Regions from separate parts of the Stenotrophomonas sp. YJH_SMC_32 genome, predicted to be linked through region 1. Evidence: predicted binding sites of a transcription regulator. Region 1 holds the regulator's gene; each other region holds the start of a gene.
The links. The regulator FliA, encoded in region 1, starts transcription of late flagellar genes. The targets are predictions, from matches to a motif close to TAAAGTTTNNCNNNCNNNGGCCGATAA.
Positions count from the first base shown of each region.

Region 1 (4,909 bases):
GTGCAGCTGGTCGAGCAGGGCCTCGAATTCGTCGTCGGTGATCAGGTCGCCGCTACCGGCCGCCGCTACGGCGGTCGGGGCGGCCGGCGCGGTGGCGCCTCCGTGCATGTCGAACTGGGCGATCAGCTCCGGCGGCGCATAGCCCGGCTCGGTGCCGGAGGAAACTGCATCCAGCATCGCTTGCAGGTAGTCCAGCGATTGCTGGGCGGCATCGAAGTGATGGGCCTGCAGCACGGCCTGGCCCGCGCGCGCGATGCCCAGCGCTTCTTCGGCGGCGTGGCACAACTCGACCATGGCGGTGACGCCGAGGAAGCCGGCGCCGCCCTTGAGCGTGTGGTAGCCCCGGAACACCGCGTTGAGCTGCTCGGTGTCCTGTGGTGCCTGCTCCAGCGACACCAGCTGTTCGCCCAGGCGATCCAGGATTTCCTGCGCCTCGATGATGAAATCGGCAGTGATGTCGTCGGATACCGCGCTCATGCTTACAGCCCCAGGTCCGACAGCAGGTCGTCGGCGTCGTTCTGCGAGACCGCGTGGCGGTCCAGTCCCTTCAGTGCCGGCCCGGCCAGTTCCGGATCGGTGCGATGCTGTTCCGGCGGCAGGCCGAGCGCGCCGAAGCCCTCATGCACACGGCGGACGATGCCGACCACGCGACGGATGATCTGCCCCGTCAGGTCCTGGTAGCTCTGGGTCAGGGCGATCTCGGTGAGGTTGTGGCGGATGCGCTCGAGCTGTGCATCCTGGCCGGGCTGCAGGCCTTCGGCGCGCAGCTGTTCGGTCAGGCTGCGGCATTCCTCGGCCAGGTCCAGGGTGCGGTGCGTCGCCTGTTCGGTCATCGCCACCACGTGGTCCAGGCGTGCGCAGGCATCGTCCAGTTCGCCGGCCTCGCTGGGCACGGTCGGCAGTTCACCCAGGGCCTGCCCGAGCTCGCGGGCCAGCCGCGAGAGGCCGCTCATCATCGGCTGCGTGCGCAGCGCGACCAGTCCGTCGATGCGTTGCCGCCAGGCGGTTTCGTCACCGGACTCCAGTGCGTCCAGTGCTTCCTGCAGGCGCAGGGCGAGGGCATTCCTGTCGACCGTGGTATCCATCAGGCACTGGCCGCCAGGCGTTCGAAGATCTTGCCGAGCTTCTCTTCCAGCGTCTGCGCGGTGAACGGCTTGATGATGTAGCCGTTCACGCCGTTCTGGGCCGCTTCGATGATCTGCTCGCGCTTGGCTTCGGCGGTGACCATCAGCACCGGCAGGGTCTTCAGCTTGGCGTCGGCACGAATCGCCTTGAGCAGCTCGATGCCGGTCATTACCGGCATGTTCCAGTCGGTGACCACGAAATCGAACGGCTGGCTCTGCAGCAGCGACAGCGCGGCATGCCCGTCCTCGGCTTCGGCGGTGTTGGTGAAGCCCAGATCGCCCAGCAGGTTCTTGACGATGCGACGCATGGTCGAGAAGTCGTCGACGATCAGGATGCGCATGTTCTTGTTCAAAGCAGAGTTCCTTTGTTGTTCATTCCGGGCGGCCGGGGGCAGCTGCCTCGGGGATGTTCATTCTTCGAGGCCGGCGTCGACGGCCTCGAATACCTTCAGCCGGCCGCGCAGGCGCAGCACGGCCTGGCCGTGGATCTGGCAGACCCGCGACTCGCTTACGCCTAGCACCGCGCCGATCTCCTTCAGGTTGAGTTCCTGCTCGTAGTAGAGCGAGAGCACCAGCTGTTCGCGCTCGGGCAGATGGCCGATGGCCTTGCCCAGCTCGCGGCCGAACTCGCTGCGCTCCAGCACCTGCTGCGGGGTCGGGCCACCCTGTGCGACCGTGTCCAGCTCGCCCTGGTCCTCAATGCGCGACTCCAGGCTCAGCACCTGGCCACGCGCGGCGTCTTCCATCAGGCGCAGGTATTCGGGCAGTGGCATCTCCATCGCGGCGGCCACTTCGGTGGCGCTGGCGGCGCGGCCGCTGCTCTGTTCCAGGCGGCGGATGGTGGCCGCAGCATCGCGTGCACGGCGGTGCACCGAGCGCGGCACCCAGTCGCCACGGCGGATCTCGTCGATCATCGAGCCACGGATACGGATCGAGGCATAGGTCTCGAACGAGGCGCCCTGGTCGGCGTCGTAGCTGCGCGAAGCCTCGATCAGGCCCATCATGCCAGCCTGGATCAGGTCGTCGACTTCGACGCTGGCCGGCAGGCGCGCGGCCAGATGGTGGGCGATGCGCCGCACCAGGTCCGAGTGCTGGGCGATGACGTCGTTGGCCGCCGAGCGCTGGACTTCCCTGTACTGGGCCGCGCCCTTCATGCCGCCACCCCGCGCTGCTTGAGGATGCGTTCGAGGAAGAACTCGACGCCGCCGCGTGGTTCGGTCGGCGCCTGCCAGCGGGCCGTGCGGCGCGCGATCTCGGTAATCGCCAGTGCGGACGGGCTGGACGGGTAGGCCTTCACCACCGGCTGCTGGCGCTGCACCGACAGGCGCAGCCAGTCATCCTGCGGCACGCAGCCCAGGTAGTTCAGCGAGACATCGGCGAGGAACTTCTCGCAGACGCGGGTCAGCTTCTCGTACAGCACGCGGCCCTCATTGGGGTCGCGCACCATGTTGGCCACCACCTGGATGCGGTCCACGCCCCGTTCACGCGAGAGCACCTTGATCAGCGCGTAGGCGTCGGTGATTGAAGCCGGCTCGTCACAGACCACGACCACGGTGTCCTGCGCGGCCTGGCAGAAGGTCAGCACGCCGTCGGTGATGCCCGCGGCGGTGTCCACCACCATGATGTCCAGCTCGCGCTCCAGCTCGGAGAACACGTTGACCAGGCCGACGTGCTCGGCCGGGGCCAGCTCGGCCATGTGCCGGCGGCCGGACGCGGCCGGGACCACCAGCACGCCGTTCGGGCCTTCGACGATGACATCGTCCAGCGAGCAGCGGCCGGCCACCAGGTCGGCCAGCGTAAAGGTGGGGTTCAAGCCCAGGATCACGTCGATGTTGGCCAGGCCGAGGTCGGCGTCCAGCAGCAGCGTGCGCTTGCCCATGCCGGCCAGCGCCACGGCCAGGTTGGCCGACACGTTGGTCTTGCCCACGCCGCCCTTGCCGCCGGTCACGGCGATGGTGCGCACAGGGCCGAGCGGCTCGCTGCGGGTGGCCGACAGCGGGAAGGTCTTGGTCAGCTTGGCGTACTCACGCGACGGCATGGTTCAACTCCGGGTTGCAGGGCATATCGGCCGCTCGGCGCAAATCTTCAAGGCGAAGTACGAGATTGGCCGCACTTGCCCGGTGCAGGTCGTCCGGAACGTCCTGGCCATCGGTCACCCAGGTGATCGGCAGGGCATGGTCCACGGCCACCGACAGGGCGTTGCCGAAGCGGCCGGTTTCGTCCAGCTTGCTCAGCACCAGGCCCTGCAGGTTGGCGGCACCGAAGCGGCGGACCACCTCGTCCATGTCGCCGAAGCTGGTGTTGGCCGGCAGCACCAGCAGGGTGCGCACCTGGCGGGCGGCGCGCAGCCACTGCAGCTGGGCGGCCAGCGCGCGGTCGCGCGGGCCCAGCCCGGCGGTGTCGATCAGTACCAGCTTGTAGTCCTTCAGGCGTTCCAGCAGCTGGTCCAGGTCGGTGCCGCTGTTGGCCTCGTGGACGGCGATGCCGAGCTGCCTGCCATAGCCATACAGCTGCTCGCGGGCGCCGATGCGGGTGGTGTCGGTGGTGACCAGGGCGACGTCACGCGGCGCGTGCTTCTCGGCGAAGCGCGAGGCCAGCTTGGCGATGGTGGTGGTCTTGCCGGCGCCGGTCGGGCCTACCAGCGCGATCACGCCGCCTTCCTCCAGCGGGTCGACCGGGGCGATCGGCAGCTTGCGCGAGATCAGCCCCAGCATCAGGCCGCGGCCTCGGTGCGCCTCGGTCTCCAGCGGAATCTGCATGGCGACGTCGCGGGCCAGGCCAGCATCGAAGCCGTACTCGTCCATCAGGTCCAGCGCGGTGGCGCGCACCGGGCAGCCGCGCAGGCGCTCGTCGGTGAAGCGGTTCATTTCGCGCTCGATCACCTGGCGCATGCCGGCCACTTCCTGGCGCAGCTGGCGGATCTCGGCGTCGTCCTGGGCGACCACGGTCAGGACCGGGGCTGGGGCGAGCGTCGGCGTCGGCGCGGTTTCGACGGTGGCATCGGCCAGCGCCGGTTCGCTTGCGGCGACCTCCGGCCGCGTTTCGGCCAGGGCTGCGGTCGGCAGCGGCGGCGGCTGCACGGCCGGGGCCGCGCTTTCGTGATGCGCCTCGTGCGGCGGGTCGATCTGGAAGCGGGCGCGGTTGGCCGGCGTGGCGCTGGCGGGTGCCGGTGCGACGATGGCTTCGGCGAACGGGGCGAAGATCTGGTCCGGCAGCGCCGGCTCATTGACGGCGGCGCGTGCCAGCGTGGCGGCGAAGCCGGTGCTGCCGCGGGTCGGCACGATCTCGTCGGCGCTGTCCAGGGTGCGGCCGGTAGCGCCCACTGCTGCACGGGCGAGGGCGGCCACCGCCGAGGTGGTCGCGGCAATCGGTTCCGGTGCCGGGGTGCTGCTGCGGCGGCGGGTGACGGCGGCGATCACCGCGTCGGCGGCGGTGCGCGGCTTGGGTGCCGGCGGCGGTGCGACGTCACGGCGCGAGGCTTCCAGCGCACGCTGCACCGCGCTCTCGTCGTAGTTGGCGGCGGCGACGATCTCGATGCCTTCCTCGATCCGGCGGTTGGACAGGATCACGGCGTCAGGACCATGTTCCTTGCGCACCAGGTTCATGGCCGAGCGCATGTCGGCGGCGACGAATCGTTTGATTTTCATGCTGTGGTCACGGGGCGAAGACGGCGGGGTGGCGGTCGGGGAACTCGGGTGGTCGGTGGTCTGCACGGTGCGGGTTCCCCTTGGTGTCTGTCAGTTGCGTTGGTTCGAAAGTGGTGTCTGTTTTCTGGCGCATCGGCG
Region 1 covers NZ_JCAFTE010000016.1:29,395-34,303, reverse strand. Annotated here, with positions in the region: gene AC5P7S_RS15190 (chemotaxis protein CheA) at 1-477, opposite strand, end outside; gene AC5P7S_RS15185 (protein phosphatase CheZ) at 480-1,085, opposite strand; gene cheY (chemotaxis response regulator CheY) at 1,085-1,477, opposite strand; gene AC5P7S_RS15175 (RNA polymerase sigma factor FliA) at 1,535-2,278, opposite strand; gene AC5P7S_RS15170 (MinD/ParA family ATP-binding protein) at 2,275-3,162, opposite strand; gene flhF (flagellar biosynthesis GTPase FlhF) at 3,149-4,771, opposite strand.

Region 2 (4,909 bases), on a different contig from region 1:
CGCTGGGACGCCAACACCTGCAGGCGGTCGCCGCGATCCTCGACGGCTGCCCGCAACGCAGTGATGACCTGCTGGCCCGCGACGGCGGCGAGGAATTCATCGCCACCCTGCGAGCGCCTGCGCGCCGCCGTGGAAACCGCCGCCCTGCCCGCCGCTGAGGCCCCATGTGACCATCAGCATCGGCGTAGCCTGGCAGGCTGCGCATGAGCAGGCCGACCCACGATGCCGGGGAACAACACTCCGACCGCCGGGCCTAGACCGCGCGCAGCACCGCCGCGCCATGCAGGTGCCCCGCCCCACCCTGCACGCGGAAGCAGGCCACGGTCTGCAGAAGCTGCGCCGACTGCTCCTCCATGCTGCGCGCTGCGGCCGAGGCTTCCTCGACCAGCGCGGCGTTCTGCTGGGTGCCCTGATCGATCAGATCGACGGCATGGTTCATCTGCTGGATGTCGTCGCTCTGCTGCTGCGCGGCCGTGCTGATCTCGGACATCAGATCACTGACACGGCGCACATTGACCACGATCTCGTCCATGGTGCGTCCGGCGCTCTCAACCTGCGCGGTACCGGCGCCGACATTGGCCACCGACGCATCGATCAGCTGCTTGATCTCCTTCGCGGCACTGGCCGAGCGCTGCGACAGTTCGCGGATCTCGGTGGCGACCACGGCGAAGCCACGCCCGTGTTCGCCCGCACGCGCTGCTTCCACCGCCGCGTTCAACGCAAGGATGTTGGTCTGGAAAGCAATGCCGTCGATCACGCCGATGATGTCGACGATGCGCCGCGAGGACGCGTTGATCACGGCCATGGTCTCGACCACTTCGTGCACCACGTTGCCACCGCGGGCAGCGACATCAGCAGCACCACCGGCCAGCTGACTGGCCTGCCGTGCGTTGGTCGCGGTGCGCTGCACGGTCTCGGCCAGGCCCTTCATCGACACCGCGGTCTCCTCCAGCGACGCGGCCTGCTGCTCGGTGCGCTGCGACAGATCGCTGTTGCCCTGCGCGATCTCGGTGGCACCGACGGCGATGGTGTCGGCGGCGAACTTGATCTGGGCGATGATCGCGGCCATCGCCTCCACCAACGAATTCACGCCTTCGCACAGCTCGGCGATCGGCCCGTTCTTGTCGGCAGTGGCCACGCGCCGGGTCAGGTCGCCCTCCTTCGCGGCCGCCACCACTTCACGGGTCTGCGCCACGGCACGTTGCATGGCCTGGTTCTCATGCACCTGCGCGGTGATGTCGGTGGCGTACTTGACCACCTTGAACGGCTTTCCGTTGAGATCCAGGATCGGGTTGTAGGACGCCTGGATCCAGACCTCGCGCCCGCCCTTGCCGAGGCGCCGGTACTGGCCGGCATCGTATTCGCCACGGCCGAGCTTCTCCCAGAACTGGCGATACTCGGCACTGCCACGATACTCGGGCTCGACGAACAGCGAGTGGTGCTGGCCACGCACGTCGTCCAGGCTGTAGCCGGTGGCGGCCAGGAAGTTGTCGTTGGCCGAAAGGATGCGGCCGTCCATGCCGAACTCGATCACCGCCTGCGACTTGTCGATCGCCGCCAGCTGCCCGGCCGAGTCGGCTGCCTGCAGCTTCTGCGCAGTGATGTCGGTGGCGAACTTGACCACCTTATAAGGCCGCCCCTGCCGGTCCAGCACCGGGTTGTACGAGGCCTGGATCCAGATCTCGCGCTGGCCCTTGCCGAAGCGCCGGTACTGGCCAGCGTGATATTCGCCACGCCCCAGCCGCGCCCAGAACTCGCGGTACTCGGCGCTGCGCGCCTGCTCGGGATCGACGAACAGGGAATGATGCTTTCCCTGGATCTCCTCCAGCCGGTAGCCCATCGCCTGCAGGAAGTTGTCATTGGCCTGCAGGATGGTGCCATCGAGGGCGAACTCGATGACCGCCTGGACCCGGTGCAGCGCCGCGACCTGGGCTTCCAGCTCGGCACGGCGATCGGACACGGCCTCGGCGCCGGTGCGGTGCTGGGGAGCCAGCGCGCCCAGCAGGGCACGCCACGGCGACCAACGGGTATGCAGCTCGGCCGGCGCCTGCGCGCCCGCCGTGAAGCCTGGAATGAGCATTGTCTGATCCTCGGTGTCCGGTAAGCGGTTGCGACCCGACGGGCGGGATGCCCGGCGGCAACTTCAGGTGCCAGGGACTACAGGTGCCAACCGGCACCTCTCGAGCGACTGCCACGAACGTCTGCTGCGGGTGCGATCGGCATCTGGGAGCGGCGGAACACACAGCGCGGGCCGCCCATCGGGGACGGCCTGGGGTCCTGCGGCGGGTGACTGGAGCGGGATCCAGAGGGAGTATCGGCGAGGGGATCGGTGGCTTTAGCCGGATTGCGCGACGTCCGTCGCAACTTCAGATGCGGCTGCAGGGACGCGGTAGACAATCGCGATGTACTTCACATTCTGCTCACGCTCGGCGGGGCACGGGGTGTCGTCACGGAACATATCGCGCGTTGCCGCCGTCACTGGGCATAGCCTTGCCCGGCACGCCGATGCAGTTCAAGCCCAAAAGGTTTGCATGACCAACGGGCGATTCCATGGCAGGTGAAAATGGCCAGCATGCAGCGGACCGCAGGACGCTCACTGACACGGAGATCGCATGTTCCCACGCTTGGCCAGCTTCCTGATCCTGGGCCTGTGCAGTACCGGCGCCCTCGCTGCCGATGCCACCTATCGGCCTGCCTTCCAGCCGGACCAGCTGAAGGGGCCGCCTGCAGGGCGACCGAACGAGGTACTGGTACTGGGCACCGCCCACCTGTCCGGCCTGCCCAAGTCCTTCCAGCCCGCCTTGCTTGAACCGTTGCTGCAGCGACTGGTCGCCTGGAAGCCCGGGCTGATCGCCACCGAAGACCTGTCCGGCCTCCAGTGCGATTCCATGCGTCGCTACCCGGAACGCTATGCGGAGAGCGTGGCCACCTACTGCTTCGACACCACCGCTGCGCAGGCTGCCACCGGCCTGGACGTGCCTTCAGCGAACGCCCAGGCCGAGCGCCTGCTTGCGACCTGGCCGGACGAGCCGACGCCCGCCCAGCGTCGTCGGCTCGCCGCATTGTTCCTGGCTGCGGGCGAACGCGGCTCGGCGCAGGTGCAATGGCTGCGCCTGCCTGCGTCCGAGCGCAAAGCCGGCGATGGGCTGACGCCGGCCCTGGTCGAGATCCTCGGCAAAGGCCTGGTCCGCCGCAATGAAACCAGCCTGATCGCCGCCGTAGTTGCCGCCCGCCTCGGGCATGAACGGCTGTGGGCCGTGGACGACCACACGGCCGATTCTCCCACACCGGCAGAGGATAAGGCGGCGGCCAGTGCAGCCATCACCGGTGCCTGGAACAATACGTACTTGCGGGCGCGACGGGAGGCCGATGAACGCCTCGTGGCCAATCTGGACAAGCCCGGTGGCGTCATGGCGCTGTATCGGGATTACAACAGCCCGGCGGCAGCGATGGCAGCGTACCAGAGCGACTTCGGCGCGACGCTCGTCGAGCCGTCCTCCAAGGCGTTCGGCCGGATGTATGTCGGTTACTGGGAAACCCGCAACCTGCGCATGGTCGCCAACATCCGCGACGTGCTGGGCCTGCACCCTGGCAGCCGAATGCTGGCCATCGTCGGTGCCTCGCACAAGGGCTACTACGAGGCCTACCTCAATCAGATGCACGACGTGCAGCTGGTCAGTACGGACGCAGTATTGCGTTGACCAGGATAGGTGCCGGCCATGCGCTGGCACTATCCTGCAAGGCCCGTCTGCAGGTGCCGACATGCTGAAAGTGATCGCCGAGGATTTCATCCATCCCGATGCCGTGGATACCGTGCTTCCCCTGTACCGCGAGCTGGTCGCATGCACGCAGCGAGAGCCGCTCTGCCTCGGCTATGAACTGTTCGTCGACCAGAAGGACCCCGGGCATTTCGTCTTCATCGAGCAATGGCCGGACCGCGACGCACTGGATATCCATTGCGCCAGCGAGCACTTCCAGCGTCTGGTGCCTCAGATCAACGCGTTCCATCGCGCACCGTGCCGGGTCCTGCTGATGGACGCCGCACGGGTGTAGTGCCGGAAGCGAGACGCCCGCCGACGCTGCGGCCATGCCGCCACAGCAACAGGCAGGCTGCAACCGTGCACGCCAGGCTCAGGACCAGCAGCGCGACCGCGCCTTGCTGCAGCACGGGCAACAACGCCTGCGCGTACGGGTCGCCGCGCAGCTGTTCGGCGCGCAGGCAGGTGGCCAGCGCCAGGCACCAGCCGATCAGGGCCGGAATGAACATGCGCACCGCAACCGGGTTCCAGGCATTCATGGGTTCACCTGCTTGAGTGGAGATGCGCGCAGTATTCGCGCGCGTCCTCTCACAGGCTGAGATCAGTCCTGGGCGGCATCGGCATCGTCGCCTGGAAGCCCCGACAGCTCGCCCTGCACCTGCACGTTGTTGCGCCCCAGCGCCTTGGCCCGGTAGCACTGTGCATCGGCAGCGGCCACTGCCTGGTCCACGCTCATGCCCCCCGCCAGGGGCGCGATGCCGATGCTGGCACCGACCCGCAGCCGGTGCTGATCCCATGGAATGGACAGCGCTGACAGGGTCTGCAGGAGCTCACCGCCGATCCGTGCGGCACGACGCGGCGTACACCCGGACAGGATCACCGCGAACTCGTCGCCGCCCAGCCGCGCCACCACGTCCGAATCACGCACACCATGTCGCAGCACACTGGCCACCGCCCACAGCACCGCATCGCCGGCCAGGTGGCCCCAGGTGTCGTTGACCGGCTTGAAGCGGTCCAGATCGATGTACATCAGCGAGGCGGCCTGCCCGGTGCGCTCGACGCGGGTGATCGCCTGCTGCAGGTGCACCTCGAAACCGCGGCGGTTGCTCAGTTCGGTGAGTGGATCGATCTCGGCCAGGTGGCGGGCTTCG
Region 2 covers NZ_JCAFTE010000005.1:187,691-192,599, forward strand. Annotated here, with positions in the region: partial or broken gene AC5P7S_RS09945 (nucleotidyl cyclase domain-containing protein) at 6-223, shown strand; gene AC5P7S_RS09950 (methyl-accepting chemotaxis protein) at 254-2,080, opposite strand; gene AC5P7S_RS09955 (DUF5694 domain-containing protein) at 2,613-3,701, shown strand; gene AC5P7S_RS09960 (putative quinol monooxygenase) at 3,763-4,053, shown strand; gene AC5P7S_RS09965 (hypothetical protein) at 3,995-4,297, opposite strand; gene AC5P7S_RS09970 (PAS domain S-box protein) at 4,360-4,909, opposite strand, start outside.
Region 2: the regulator FliA is predicted to act here: its motif matches at 2,312-2,338, upstream of AC5P7S_RS09950 (methyl-accepting chemotaxis protein).

Region 3 (4,909 bases), on a different contig from region 1:
TGGCGTCGCCCTCACCCTGGAGGGGCAGCGCCTGCTCGACCAGGTCGGCCCGCATCTGGATGCGATCAACGAAGCTTTCCAGCCCTATGCGGCCCGCGCCGAGCACGTGCTGACGATCAGTGCGGTGCCGTCGATGGCGTCGGCGTGGCTGGTGCCGCGCTTGGGTCACTTCGTGGCTGAGCACCCACAGATCGAGATCAACCTGCAGTCGAGTGAGCGCCTGATTGATTTCGAGCGGCAGCGCCAGTTCGACGCCGCGCTGCGGCTGGGCAGCGGGCAGTGGCCGGGCCTGGTGATTGAGCCGCTGTTCGACGAGTGGCTGCTGCCGATGGCGAGCCCGGCGCTGATCGAACGCATGGGAGGGATCGACCGGGTGCCACTGAACCAGTGGCCACTGCTGGGGGACCCCGATGGTGCGTGGGGGGCCTGGTTCGCGTTGAGCGGGCAGACCCCGCCGTCGCGCTTCGTAGCGGTGCTGGATGATTCGGAGGCACACCACCGTGCGGCGCTGGACGGGGTGGGCGTGGCGCTGGGGCGGGTGACGCGGGCGCGCTTGTTGCTGGATTCCGGCCAACTGGTTGCGCTGTCCAACCTGCGCCTGAAAACCGCCTGGCCGCATTGGCTGGTCTACCCTCAGCGTTCGGCCCGCCACCGCGGCTTTCTTGCCTTCCGCGACTGGCTGCACGCGCAGGCTGCCGAACACGTGCGGCACATGGCGGACGCTACACTCATCGCACCAGCGTGACCGCCTGCCCGCCACGCGCGAACGCCTCCTCCAGCAGCGAGCCGGCCTTGATCGCCTGCACTTCCTTGAACAGCGCCTGCAGCGCGTCGGCGGGGCGCGATGCCGGCGCCGCCACCGCCTGCTGGATCGCGGTGAAACGGTCGGCCAGCACGCGGTGGCCGGGATGCGCCCGCGCCCATGCTTGCAGCGGCTGGCGCACGCCGGCGGCGGCATCCAGGCGCTGCAGATCGAACAGGGTGATCGCAGCCGCCGACGTCTCGGCCCGTTCGATCGTGGCGTGGCGCAGTTCGCGGCTGAGAAACAGGTCGTAGGCTGCACCGCGGCCCACCGCGATGCGCAGCCCCTCGCGGTCGAGGTCGGTCACCTGCTGCGCGGGACTGTCCTCGCGCACCAGATAGGTGCCTTCGATCTCCACGTACGGAGCACTGAAGGCGATGCGGTCGGCGCGTGCCGGATCGATGGCCAGGAAGGCCAGATCCCAGCTGTCTTCGCCTGCCGCAGCGACCACCGAGGCTGCGGCATCGTGACAGGTGAAGCGTGCCTGCACACCCAGGCGCTGCGCCAATGTCGTGGCCAGCTCCACCGACGGTCCGCGCGGTGAGTGCGCATCGCCCTGCGCCAGCACCGGGTTGCCCAGGTTGATCGCCACGCGCAGGAAACCCTGCGGTGCCAGCGCACTTTGGTGATCGGCCAGGGACATGCAGGACTCCGCGAGGAAAGGGGCACCCAGCATGCCAGCACTGCCCTGCAAGGGGCGTCATGCTGCACGACTGCAGGATGGCCTACCTTCCGTTTGCCGACGAGGCCGCAGGTGTGGGCATGGACTTGGAGGTGAGCCTGGAGCGTGCACTGCGAGCGGGAGCTGAGCTGCGCTTCGGACCGTTCGACGCGGGCAACTGGCGCGTGGCCGAGTCCACGCTCGGCTGCTGTTGGCCCAGCCGCCCAAGCTCAGCCGAGCATGGGCTCGGCTCTACAAGGTCGCGGCGCGTGAGCGCTGCAGCCAGTCGTTGATCGCCGGATCGAGCCGCGGGTCGTCCGGCAGCTGCATGCCGAAGCCTTGCTGCAGCACGTCGCGCACGTCGGCAACATCCTGCAGCGGACGCTTGTCCGGTGCCTGGCCGGGGCGGTACTCGGTGTAGTTGCCGCTGCCGATGGTGCGTCGCCAGTCCGGCCCGGTCAGCGACGCGCGCAGCTGGCCAGGGAAGCTGGAGTCGGGATGGGTGCACACGTACCAGTTGCCCACCACGTTGTCGATCGGTGCCGGCACGTGCAGGTCGAAACGGTACATCGCCCGCCAGCCGTCACCGGATTCGGCGGACAGCACGAAATCCCCCTCGCCGGGCAGCCGCTGCAGCAGATAGCGTTCGTGCGGGGTGGCCTGCGGTTGCGGATCATGCAGCCGCAGCGGCACGGTCGGGGTCAGGCTGCCGAAACCGGCATCCACCAGCCAGTCATCGCCGTCCACCTGCACGCGCAGCAGCAGGTGGGTCCGCGCGGTCAGTTCGCCGTCCTGGGCAGCCAGCAGCACGCGCGCGCTCAATGGCTGTGCATCGAAGCCCAGCGCCTGCAGCAGCGCCAGCAGGCCGCCGTTGAGTTCGAAGCAGTAGCCGCCACGACGGTCGTCGAGCAGCTTGCGCTGCACGCTGTCCAGGTCGATCGGTACTGCATCGCGCAGCAGGCAGCTGAGGGTCTCGAACGGCAGCACTGCGTTGTGGCGCTGCTCCAGCAGGGTCAGGCCGGCCAGCGTCAGCGGTGGCGGGGCATCCAGCTGCAGGCGCTGCAGGTAGCGGGGGACATCGAGCGTCGTCATGGCGGCACCGGGCGGGAGGGGAGGTCCACTGTGCTCCCCCAACCGGGGTTGAGGTCAAGGGCGCTGGTCGTGTCACGCCAGCGTCGCCTGCACCCGGTACAAAGGCCGCGTCCGCCCGTCACCGCTGGGCCAGGACGACGAAAGTTCTAAAGTTGCCTTGAATCCGGCCGATACAGGTGCGTCCTTTTGCCTGGAGTCTGTCATGTCGGCCGTTGTCCCCCACCTCCGGTCCCTGCGCACGCGGCTTGCGGCGCTGCGCCCGGCGTCTTCCGGCCTGCTGCTGTGGCTGCAACCGCATCGGCTGAGCGTAGCCAACAAGCTCAAGGCGACCTTGTGGGTCTGTGGCCTGGGACTGGTCGCAATCGCCGCCGTCTATGCCTGGACCGGGCATGCCAGCACGCAGGCTGCGCGCAGCCAGGCCAGCTACCAGCGCGGCAGTGATCTGGCCGCGCGCCTGGCCACGCGGGTGGCCGAAGCGCGCCGCCTGCAGATCCAGTATGCACGCAGTTTCGATGATGCCGACCGCGCGCAGCTGCTGGCCACGCAAAAGGCGCTGCAGGACGATCTGCAGGCCCTGCGCACGATGCCGATGGATGCCGGCCGGCGCAAGGCCCTGCAGGCGCTGACCGAAGCTGCAGACGCGTTCTCGCAGGGTGTTGCCGCCCTGTTCGAACGGGTCGACGAGATGGGCCGTGGTGAGGCCGGCCTCGCCGCGCAGCTGCAACAGGCTGCACACACGCTGCAGGGGCAGGTGGATGCGCAGCAGCGGGATGCGCTGGCGTTGTCCCTGCAGAAGATGCGGCGGCAGGAGGCACTGCTGCTGCTCGACGGTGATTCCACCCACGCCGACCGCGCCAGCGAAGAAAAGCTGCCGTTCGATCTCGCGCTGGCGGGCCTGCCCGCGGATGCGCAGGTCACCCTGCGCACCGGGATGGATGCGTATCAGGCCGCATTGCTGGGGTATACCGCGGCCCGCGTCGGCCTGGATGTGGAAGCGCAGTCGCTGCTGGATACCGCCGCGGGCGTAGCGCCTGCGCTGGCCGCATTCCAGCAGGCACAGGTGGCGGCGCTGGCCGGGGCGCAGGCACGCCAGCAGGCCGGCGCGCGCACCATGAGCGTGCTGTTCGCACTGACCCTGCTGCTGGTGGCCGGCGTGCTGATCACCAGCCTGGTTCTGGTGCTGCGTGCGGTGCGCCAGCCGATCCAGGACACCCTGCGCTTCGCCAGCGACATCGCTGACGACCGCTTGGACACCACCCTGCGCGTCTACAACGCCAACGACGAGATCGGCCAGCTGGCGCAGCGCCTGGTCGACATGCAGCAGCGCCTGCGCGCGCGTATCGAGACCGAGCGTGCCGTGGCGCGCGGCAACACCCGGGTGCGCCAGGCATTGGACAGTGCACAGACCGGTTTGATGGTGATCGATGCGGAAGGGCAGGTCGCCTACGCCAACCCGGCATTGCTGCAGCTGCTTGACCTGCGGAACGAAGCGCTGGTGGGCAGCGACGCGGTACGCCTGCATCCGGCGTTGGCCAGCCTGGCCGGCGTGCGCCAGCGCGAAGAGCGCGAGATCGGCCATGCCGGCACGCGTTACCAGCTGATTGCCAACCCCGTCATCGATGAAGGGCAATTCCTCGGCGTAGCGGTGGAATGGCGCAGTCGTGCGCTGGAGACCCTGCTGGAAACCGAGGTCGCTGCCCTGGTCGATGCTGCAGCACACGGCGACCTGCACGGTCGCATCGCGCTGGAGGGCAAGCAGGGCTTCGTGCGCACGTTGTCGACCAGCATCAACCGCCTGCTGGCGACGTTTGAAACCAACCTCGGCGACCTGCAGGCATTGCTGGCTGCGCTGGCCCGTGGTGACCTCAGCGTGCGCATGGAGGGTGAGCTGCAGGGCGTGTTCGCGCGCATGCGCGATGATGCCAACGCGACGGTCGCGCAGCTGGGCCGCATCGTCACCCGCATCCAGCACGCCACCTCCAGTCTCGATACCGGCGTTGGCGAGATCGTTGCCGGCCATCATGATCTGTCTCAGCGCACCGAGCAGCAGGCCGCCAACCTGGAAGAGACCGCCGCTTCCATGCACGAACTGACCGATACGGTCGGTCGCAATGCTGATGCCGCAGGCCGTGCCGACGCGCTGGTCAAGGGTGCGGCTGCAGTGGCGCAGCGCGGCGGCGAGGCTGTCGGCCAGGTGGTGGCGACCATGCAGGGCATCAGCGAGGCATCGCGGCGGATCGGCGACATTACCCAGCTGATCGACGGCATCGCCTTCCAGACCAACATCCTCGCGCTGAATGCGGCGGTGGAAGCGGCGCGTGCCGGTGAGCAGGGCCGCAGTTTCGCCGTGGTAG
Region 3 covers NZ_JCAFTE010000001.1:359,211-364,119, forward strand. Annotated here, with positions in the region: gene AC5P7S_RS01660 (LysR substrate-binding domain-containing protein) at 1-745, shown strand, start outside; gene AC5P7S_RS01665 (ABC transporter substrate-binding protein) at 729-1,445, opposite strand; gene AC5P7S_RS01670 (arylamine N-acetyltransferase family protein) at 1,716-2,555, opposite strand; gene AC5P7S_RS01675 (methyl-accepting chemotaxis protein) at 2,758-4,909, shown strand, end outside.
Region 3: the regulator FliA is predicted to act here: its motif matches at 2,703-2,729, upstream of AC5P7S_RS01675 (methyl-accepting chemotaxis protein).